Regions from separate parts of the Kutzneria viridogrisea DSM 43870 genome, predicted to be linked through region 2. Evidence: riboswitches for the same ligand, from Rfam matches in the RefSeq annotation. Region 2 holds a riboswitch; the other holds the start of a gene.
The links. A riboswitch is a leader RNA that binds a small molecule or an ion and turns the genes downstream of it on or off. The one in region 2 is predicted to bind glycine.
Positions count from the first base shown of each region.

Region 1 (5,028 bases), 4.9 Mb from region 2:
CAGAGCAGCTCACCGTTGCGCCGGACGGTGTACTGATAGGCGGGGAGCTGTTCCCCGTAGCAGTAGATCTCCACCTGCGGGTGCGGTTCGCCGGCCGCGCAGATGGCCCGCTGCGCGCGTGCGGTCAGCGCCACCAGGTCGGTCTCCTCGGCGGCCTGCACCAGGTAGACCCGCTTGGGCTCGGGCCACGGGGCGCCGTCGATCGGTGCGCGCCACGCCCGCCACAGGCCCTCCGCGCCGGGCTCGCCGCTCACCGCGGCCACGGCGGCGTCGTCCACCGTGTCCTCGGCGGACCAGCCGCCCAGCCCGAAGGTGTAGGGCAGTGCGGGCGGGTGGTCGGCGGGGGCGAGCCCGCGCAGGGCAACGGGGTCCTCGCCCGCCGACAGCAGGGCGCGGACCAGTGCGTCCTGGTTGGTCTCGGTCAGCGGTACCCGCTGGTGGACGGCGGCGAAGGCCACGGACCTGGCCACCTCGGTGGTGCGGCCCTCGGCGAGCCAGCGGCGTGCGGTGCAGAGCAGGTCGTCGGGCAGTTGCCCGGCGAGTGCGGCCAGCGCGGTGCGCAGCGGCGTGGAATCGACCTGGGGCGGGGCATCGGACACGATCACGGCATCCGCGACGAGCACCTGGCGATCCTCCTCCCCGAGGCAAATGCAATTGTGCAAGGGTACGACAGCCAATTGCTGGTCAACAGGTCTCTGGCTGGCGGGAAGCTGAAGGTTTCGACGGACGGGCAAACTCTGTGCCCGATTACCCCTTGCGCCGGGCCGATGCGGCGCAACGTGGAGCGAACACGCAGGTCAGCGCCGGTCTACATGGCGTGGAGGCGGCGTGAAGATCCTCTGAAGAGAGCGGTTGCACGCTGTGTACCCGGGGGATCACCGTCGAGGAGGAAGCAGATGGACAGAGTGTGGGTGGCCGTGCATGCGGGCGATCCGATCACGCTGGCTGGGGCCATCAGCTACCTGCGTGCCCGTAGCGAGGTGCAGGTCGTCCCGGCGAGCCGGTTGTCCGAGGCACACGTGCTCGTGGTGTGCGTGGACACCGTGAACGCCGATGTGATGAGTCTGCTGCGCAGGACCGCTGACCAGGGTTCAGTCAAGATCGTGCTGGTGACCGACCGCTTCAACGACGCCGACCTGCTCACCGCTGTGGAGTGCGGTGTGGTCGGGGTGCTGCCCAAGGCCGCCGCCAGTGGCGACCGACTGGTGCACGCGGTGCTGGCGGCCAAGCGTGGCATGGGCGACATGCCGCCGACGCTGCTCGGCTCGCTGCTGTCACAGGTGGAGCGGCTGCACAAGGAGGTGCTGCGCCCCAACGGCCTGACCGCCTCGGGGCTGGCACCCAGGGAGATCGACGTGCTGCGGCTGATGGCCGAGGGCTGGGACACCGCCCAGATCGCCACCAAGCTGTCGTACTCGGAACGGACCGTGAAGAACGTGGTGTACGCCGTGATGAGCAGGCTGGGCCTGCGCAACCGGCCGCACGCCGTGGCCTATGCGATGCGCGCGGGTGTGATCTAGAGATCGGTCGAAGCCCCTGGTTCCAGGCGCGGAGGGGCGCCTGGAACCAGGGGCTTCGCCGTGGTTGACGCTGCGGGGCGCGGCCACATACCGTTGCCCCCCGCAAGACCGACAACTTCACGCTCGCGCCGTTGACGCCGTGCGGGAGAGTCCTGCCGAAGCCGGGCAGGCGCCGAAGGAGCAATCCCTCCCCGGAATCTCTCAGGCACCCACACCGCTCGGACCAGGCGACTCTGAAAAGCAGGTGCTCGCACCTCGCCGAAGGTGAAAGCCGCTCGCGCGGCGAAACTCTCAGGCCCATGACAGAGGGGGAGGCTCACTCCGACAGCGAGGGGTCTCCATGAGTTCCGCGGACGCCGTGACCAGGCGCACACCGCTGCACGACGTGCACGAGAAGCTCGGCGCGAAGTTCACCGACTTCGCAGGCTGGCAGATGCCGCTGCGCTACGAGGGCGACCTCGCCGAGCACAACGCGGTCCGCGGCAGCGCGGGTCTGTTCGACCTCACGCACATGGGCGAGATCGTGCTCAGCGGCCCGCAGGCCGGTGCCGCCCTGGACTACGCCCTGGTCGGCCACGCCTCGGCGATCGCCGTGGGCAAGGCCCGCTACACGATGATCTGCGCCGAGAACGGCGGCATCCTGGACGACCTGATCGTCTACCGCACCGGTGAGCACGAGTACCTGGTCGTCGCGAACGCGGGCAACGCCACCGTCGTCGCCGAGGCGCTGATCACCCGCGGTGCCGGGTTCGACACCGAGGTCCGCGACGAGTCCACCGGCTACGCCCTGCTGGCCGTGCAGGGCCCGGACTCCGCCGGGATCCTGGCCGCGCTGACCCCCACCGACCTGTCCACCGTGCGCTACTACGCCTCGTACCCGACCACCGTCGCGGGCGTGGACGTGCTGCTCGCGCGCACCGGCTACACCGGCGAGGACGGCTTCGAACTGTTCGTGGCCCCGGACTCGGCGCAGGCGGTGTGGACGGCGCTGCACGAGACGGGCCGGGTCGTGCCCTGCGGCCTGTCCTGCCGGGACAGCCTGCGGCTGGAGGCGGGCATGCCGCTGTACGGCAACGAGCTGACCGCCGAGCTGACCCCGTACGACGCGGGTCTTGGCCGGGTGGTGAAGCTGGACAAGCCGGGTGACTTCGTGGGCAGGGCCGCGCTGGAGGTGGCCGCCAAGTCCACGCCGAGCCGGAGCCTGGTCGGCCTGGTGGCACCGGGTCGCCGGGCGCCAAGGCACGGCTACCGTGTTGTCGATCCCGAGTCCGGTGCCGAGCTGGGTGTGGTCACCAGTGGCGCCCCGTCGCCGACCCTGGGACACGCCGTGGCCATGGCCTACGTCGACACCGAACGCGCCGAACCGGGATCCGCGCTGGCCGTCGACATCAGGGGCACCATGTCCCCCGTCGAGGTCGTGGCGCTGCCGTTCTACCGCCGATCCGCCTGAAAGGGTGCACAACTGATGACCGCCGTTCCCGAACACCTGGAGTACACCGCCGAGCACGAGTGGGTGTCGGTCACCGACGGGCTCACCAAGGTCGGCATCACCGCGTTCGCCGCCGAGTCGCTCGGCGACATCGTGTACGTGCAGCTGCCCGAGGTCGGCTCCGCCGTCACCGCGGGCGAGCCCTGCGGGGAGCTGGAGTCCACCAAGTCCGTCAGCGACCTGTTCGCCCCGGTCACCGGTGAGGTCGTGGCCGTCAACGACAAGGTCGCCGACGACCCCGCCGTGGTCAACACCGACCCGTTCGGCGACGGCTGGCTGTTCACAGTGCGCGCCGAGGAGAGCCAGGACGGCCTGCTCAGCTCCGACGAGTACGCCGCGCTGATCGAGGAGGCCGCGGAATGACCCCGCCCGAGCTGACCACCCCGCTTGGCGAGCTCGACCCCGAGGTCGCCTCGGCCATCGACGCCGAACTGGGCCGCCAGCGCGGCACCCTGGAGATGATCGCCTCGGAGAACTTCGCCCCGCTGGCGGTGCTCCAGGCGCAGGGCTCGGTGCTGACCAACAAGTACGCCGAGGGCTACCCGGGGCGCCGGTACTACGGCGGCTGCGAGCACGTGGACGTCATCGAGCAGCTGGCGATCGACCGGGTGAAGGCGCTGTTCGGCGCCGAGCACGCCAACGTGCAGCCACACTCCGGGGCGCAGGCCAACGCCGCCGCCATGTTCGCGCTGCTCAACCCCGGGGACACCATCCTGGGCCTGGACCTGGCGCACGGCGGGCACCTGACGCACGGCATGCGGATCAACTTCTCCGGCAAGCTGTACAACGTGGTCGCCTACCACGTGCGGGAGTCCGACTACCAGGTCGACATGGCCGAGGTGGAGCGGCTGGCCCGCGAGCACAAGCCGAAGATGATCGTGGCGGGCTGGTCGGCGTACCCGCGCCAGCTGGACTTCGCGGCGTTCCGGCGCATCGCCGACGAGGTGGGCGCCTACCTGATGGTGGACATGGCCCACTTCGCCGGGCTGGTGGCCGCCGGGCTGCACCCGAACCCGGTGCCGCACGCCGACATCGTCACCACGACCACGCACAAGACCCTGGGCGGTCCGCGCGGCGGTGTCATCCTGTGCCGCCAGGAGCTGGCCAAGAAGATCAACTCGGCGGTGTTCCCCGGCCAGCAGGGCGGCCCGCTGGAGCACGTGATCGCCGCCAAGGCCGTGGCCTTCAAGGTCGCCGCCAGCGAGGCGTTCCGCGAGCGCCAGCTGCGCACCCTGACCGGTGCGCGCATCCTCGCCGAGCGCCTGCTCGGTGACGACGTGGCCGCGGCTGGCGCCACCGTGCTCACCGGCGGCACCCAGGTCCACCTGGTGCTGCTCGACCTGCGCAAGTCCGAGCTGGACGGGCAGCAGGCCGAGGACCGGCTGCACGAGATCGGCATCACCGTGAACCGCAACGCGGTGCCCTTCGACCCGAGGCCGCCGATGGTCACCTCCGGCCTGCGCATCGGCACCCCCGCGCTGGCCGCCCGCGGCTTCGACGACGAGGCGTTCCGCGAGGTCGCCGACATCCTCGCCCGCGCGCTCGCCCCGGAGTTCGGCGAGGAACTGCGCGAGGAACTGCGCGGCCGCGTGACCGTGCTGACCGAGAAGTTCCCGCTCTACCCGACGCTGTAGAGCGCGGTTCCGCCTGGTCATGAAGGTGCCGTTCACTGCGTTGAACGCAGTGAACGGCACCTTCATGACACTGTTGTCATTCATCAGTAAAGACGAATTCGATTCGCTTTACCTGGGTGCCGAACACGAGGAATCGTCATGAAGTAAACGTTTACAGGCCAATGTGATCGACTTCCCAGAAAATTTCTTCGAGCGCAAGGGATCCGTAAGGAGTTCCCAGTAGTCGATCATGAATGTGCGAGCGCTCTCACAGCCCGCGGCACGCGAGACGACCTGGGCCTGCGGTTTCAGCGGGATGACCACCCGTACCAGCGGTGTTCGCGCTCTCACGTTGAACATCCCATGTCTGCTCCGAACAGCCGTCCCGCCCATTCGACACCACTCG
Region 1 covers NZ_CP007155.1:9,110,950-9,115,977, forward strand. The annotation lists gene KALB_RS39875 (hypothetical protein) at 1-623, opposite strand, end outside; gene KALB_RS39880 (helix-turn-helix transcriptional regulator) at 897-1,520, shown strand; glycine riboswitch at 1,653-1,747, shown strand; glycine riboswitch at 1,748-1,836, shown strand; gene gcvT (glycine cleavage system aminomethyltransferase GcvT) at 1,861-2,970, shown strand; gene gcvH (glycine cleavage system protein GcvH) at 2,986-3,372, shown strand; gene glyA (serine hydroxymethyltransferase) at 3,369-4,643, shown strand.
Region 1: linked by a shared signal. The riboswitch ahead of gcvT (glycine cleavage system aminomethyltransferase GcvT) and the one ahead of gcvP (aminomethyl-transferring glycine dehydrogenase) in region 2 are both predicted to bind glycine.

Region 2 (5,028 bases):
CGGGAACACGGCCTCGTGCCGGGTGTAGGGGTGCTGCCACTCCTGCTCGGTCAGGCAGGCCGCGGTGTGCGGGGCGTTGCGCAGCGGGTTGTCCTCCACCGACCACTCGCCCGAGCCGACCCGGTCGATCTCCCGCTTGATGGCGATCATGGCCTCGCAGAAGCGGTCCATCTCGGCCAGGTCCTCGCTCTCGGTGGGCTCCACCATGAGCGTGCCCGCCACCGGGAAGGACATGGTCGGCGCGTGCAGCCCGTAGTCGGCCAGCCGCTTGGCCACGTCGTCCACGGTGACGCCGGTGGCCTTGGTGATCGGCCGCAGGTCGAGGATGCACTCGTGGGCGACGAAGCCGCCCTCGCCCACGTAGAGCACCGGGAAGTGCTCGTCCAGCCTGCGGGCGATGTAGTTGGCCGCGGCGACCGCGGTCAGCGTGGCCCGGCGCAGGCCCTCGGCGCCCATCATGCGCACGTAGGCCCAGGAGATCGGCAGGATCGAGGCGCTGCCCCAGGGCGCACCGCTGATCGGGCCGACACCGGTGGCCGGGCCCGCGGTGGGCTGCAGCGGGTGGTTGGGCAGGAACGGCGCAAGGTGCGCGCGCACGCCGATCGGGCCGACGCCGGGGCCGCCGCCGCCGTGCGGGATGCAGAAGGTCTTGTGCAGGTTCAGGTGTGAGACGTCCGAGCCGAACTTGCCGTACTGGGCAAGGCCGATCAGCGCGTTGAGGTTCGCACCGTCCACGTACACCTGGCCGCCCGCGTCGTGCACCAGCCCGCATACCTCGCGCACGGTGTCCTCGTACACCCCGTGCGTGGACGGGTAGGTGATCATGATCGCGGCCAGGTCGTCCCGGTGGGCGTCCACAGTGGACCGCAGGTGCTCCAGGTCGATGTTGCCCTTGTCGTCGCAGCGGACCACGATCACGCGCATGCCCGCCATGACGGCCGAGGCCGCGTTGGTGCCGTGCGCGCTGGCCGGGATCAGGCAGACGTCGCGCTCACCGTGGCCCTGCGAGCGGTGGTAGGCGCGGATCGCCAGCAGACCGGCGAACTCGCCCTGGCTGCCCGCGTTGGGCTGGATGCTCACCGCGTCGTAGCCGGTGATCTCGGCCAGCCAGTGCTCCAGGTCGGTGACGATGCTGAGCAGGCCCTCGGCGTCGGCGGCCGGGGCGAACGGGTGCAGCTGGGAGATCTCCGGCCAGGTGATGGACTCCATCTCCGTGGTGGCGTTGAGCTTCATGGTGCAGGAGCCCAGCGGGATCATGCTGCGGTCCAGCGCCACGTCCTTGTCCGACAGCGAGCGCAGGTAGCGCAGCAGCGCGGTCTCGGAGCGGTGCTGGTGGAACACCGGGTGGGTCAGGTACTCCGAGGTGCGGCGCAGCGCGACCGGCACGGCGTCGGCGGTGTCGTTGTCCAGGGCGTCCACGTCGGGCACCGTGACGCCGAACGCCTGCCACACCAGCGCGAGGTGCGCGCGGGTGGTCAGCTCGTCACAGGCCACGCCCACGTGGTCGGCATCCACCAGGCGCAGGTTCACGCCCAGCTCGCGGGCCCTGGCCACGACCTGCTCGGCGCCACCGGGCACCTCGGCCAGCACGGTGTCGAAGAACTCGCCGTGCACCACGGTCACGCCGCCCTCGGACAGCCCGGCCGCCAGCACGGTGGCCATGCGGTGCGCGCGCTCGGCGATGCCGCGCAGCCCCTCCGGCCCGTGGTAGACCGCGTACATGGAGGCGATCACCGCGAGCAGCACCTGGGCGGTACAGATGTTGCTGGTGGCCTTCTCCCGGCGGATGTGCTGCTCGCGGGTCTGCAACGCGAGCCGGTAGGCGCGGTTGCCGTCGGCGTCCTCGCTCACCCCCACCAGGCGGCCCGGCAGCTGGCGCTCGAAGCCCTGGCGCACCGCCATGTACCCGGCGTGCGGGCCGCCGAAGCCCATCGGCACGCCGAAGCGCTGGCTGGTGCCGACCACCACGTCGGCGCCGATCTCACCGGGGGCGCGCAGCAGGGTCAGCGCGAGCAGGTCGGCGGCGACCACCGCGGCGGCACCGGCCTGGTGCACCTCGGCGATCAGCGCCTCCTGGTCGCGGACCACGCCGCTGGCGCCGGGGTAGGACAGCAGCACGCCGAAGAAGTCCCCGCCCAGGCCCAGGCCCTCGATGCCCTGGGACAGGTCGGCCACGACCACCTCGATGCCCAGCGGCTCGGCCCTGGTCTCGATCACCGCGATGGTCTGCGGCAGGGTGTCGGCGTCGACCACGAAGCGGCTGGACTTGGACCGGCCCGCGCGGCGCACCAGGGTCATCGCCTCGGCCGCCGCGGTGGACTCGTCGAGCATGGAGGCGTTGGCCACCGGCAGCCCGGTCAGGTCGGCGACCATCGTCTGGAAGTTGAGCAGCGCCTCGAGCCTGCCCTGGGAGATCTCCGGCTGGTACGGGGTGTAGGCGGTGTACCAGGCCGGGCTCTCCAGCACGTTGCGCAGGATGACCCCGGGCGTGACCGTGCCGTAGTAGCCCAGGCCGATCATCTGCACCAGCGGGTTGTTGCGGTCGGCCAGCGCGCGCAGCTCGGCCAGCGCCTCGGTCTCGGTGGCCGGCGCGGGCAGGTTCAGGGCCACGTCGCCGCCGCGGATGCCCGCGGGCACCGCGCGCTGGGCCAGTTCCTCCAGCGAGCCGACGCCGATCACGTCGAGGATCTTGGCCAGCTCTGCGGGGCGCGGTCCCACGTGTCGGTCGGCGAAGGGGGTGCCGTGCTCCAGCGCTGCGAGCGGGATGCGGTCCATCGTCATTCAGGGCCTCCGGGTACAGGGCACAGGCCGCACACGGGTGTGTGCTGCCGTTGCCCTCCCCCTCTGTCCCCGCCCGGCTACGGGCGCCTGAGAGCTTCACCCGCGAGCGGGCTTGCACCGTCGGCGGGGCCGGCACGAGGCCGACCCGCTTTCCAGAGGCGTCTCACCCGTGCGGTCCTGGCCGCCTGAGAGGTTCCGGGGAGGGGTTGCTCCTTCGGCGCCGAACCGGCTGGCTACCGGCCCGAACTCTCCCGCACGGGGTTTACGACTTGCGGGGCAAGCCTACCCCGCGAGTGTTACGACTAGCGAACACCGTGAGTCAGCCGGTGCGGCGGGCGCGCCTGCGGTGCGAGAGCTCGTCCTGGGACAGCGGCTCCAGCTCCTCGACGACCCCGTCGGCCCGTTCGGCCTGGAACTCGTGGATCGTGCCGCTGATCTCGCGCATGGCCCCGCTGACCGCGATGCCGAACACGCCCTGCCCGCCCTGGAGCAGGTCCACGACCTCTTCCGGGGACGTGCACTCGTACACGGTCGTACCATCGCTGAACAGCGTGATCCTGGCCAGGTCGCGCACTCCCCTGCGGCGCAGGTGGTCCACGGCGACCCGGATGTTCTGCAGGGAGACCCCGGTGTCCAGCAGCCGCTTGACCACCTTGAGCACCAACAGGTCCTTGAAGGAGTACAGCCGCTGGCTGCCCGAGCCGTGCGCGCTGCGCACGGTGGGCGCGACCAGGCCGGTGCGCGCCCAGTAGTCCAGCTGCCGGTAGGTGATACCGGCGATCTGGCAGGCCGCGGGGCCGCGGTAGCCGACCATCTCGTCGGGCAGCGAGGCGTCCGGGAACAGGGCACCCTGCTCGCCGGCTGCGGCCCTGCTGGGCCCCTCATTGTCGAGGCTCTGCTCGACCACGACTGCCTCCCCTCGCCCGGTCTGACGACCGGCGACGACACGGGACGCACTGGTGGCTGACCACGACGCGCGCCCGACTCCTCCCTGACGGTAAGTCGGGCCATGGGACGGGTCAACGCGACGCGCGGGAGGCCAAACCCTCAATGTCGACTTGATGGTGACGCTCCGCAGTGGAGCTTCCCCGAATCGATGAAGCGATCTACGGAGAGTGAGGAAAGAGTTTTCCCTGTCAACCAGTACCGGGAAAACTCTTTCCTCAAGATCACCGAGACGAGATCGACACGTGCCGGAAGCGCACCGAGAGGTTCGGGAAGCCGTCCCCGGGATTGTTCTGGTCGTCCTCACCGGCCGCGGCGATCTTGCGCAGCACGTCCATGCCCGCGGTGACCCGGCCGAACGGGGTGTAGGCCGGGGACAGCTTGGTGTCCTGCCAGACGAAGAAGAACTGGCTGCCGTTGGTGTTCGGGCCCGCGTTGGCCATGGCCACCGTGCCCGCCGGGTAGGTCGCCCCGGTCAGGTTCTCGTCGGGGAAGGAGTAGCCGGGGCCGCCGCTGCCGGTGCCGGTCGGGTCACCGCACTGCAACACGTAGATCCGCTGGGTGGTCAGCCGGTGGCAGTGCGTGCGGTCGAAGTAGGCGTGCTCGGCGAGGAAGCGGAAGGAGAAGGTCGTGCACGGGGCCTTGTCGGTGAGGGCCTGGAAGGCGATCTCGCCCTGGCTGGTGTGCAGTCTGGCCGTGTACGGCTTGGCGGCCTTGGCGGCGTCGAACACCGGGATGCCCTTGAACCGGTCGGCGGGCACCGCCTTGGTGTAGGTGCAGGCCGTGTCGGCGGCCGCGGCCGTGGCCGCCTGCCCCGACTGGACCGTGGCGGGTGCGGCGCTGGCGGACACGACTCCGGTCACGCTCAGTGCGATGGCGAGCGTGGCGATGGCGAGGACCCGGCTCCTGCGCATGGGTTGCTGACCTCTCGCTAGACGATGGCGGTCGGCCAGCCTAACCAGCACACCCCACCCCGACAGCCCCCAAAAGTCGGGAGCCCACCCACCCCGCCAGGAGCGCCAGCCTCGGGGGCCCCGCCGCGATCCGGAGGATCGCCAAGAGCGCAGCGGGCACCGTCTCCGCGCCGGTCTCTGGACCGCCCCGAGTCAGGCCGACCGCGTCTGTCCAGCAGTCAAAAGAGACCAGTCACGAGCGAGGGCACCACACTCCGCCAGCCCCGGGGGCCGCGTCTTCGCACCGGTCTCTGGACCTAAGCGGAGACGCCGCGATCCGGAGGATCGCCAAGAGCGCAGCGGGTCACGTATCGGCGCCGCGGAAGTCCTCTGGGGAGATCGAGTCCAG
Region 2 covers NZ_CP007155.1:4,087,039-4,092,066, reverse strand. The annotation lists gene gcvP (aminomethyl-transferring glycine dehydrogenase) at 1-2,775, opposite strand, end outside; glycine riboswitch at 2,944-3,045, opposite strand; gene KALB_RS18245 (MerR family transcriptional regulator) at 3,101-3,688, opposite strand; gene KALB_RS18240 (peptidylprolyl isomerase) at 3,951-4,640, opposite strand; gene KALB_RS18235 (bifunctional nuclease family protein) at 4,984-5,028, opposite strand, start outside.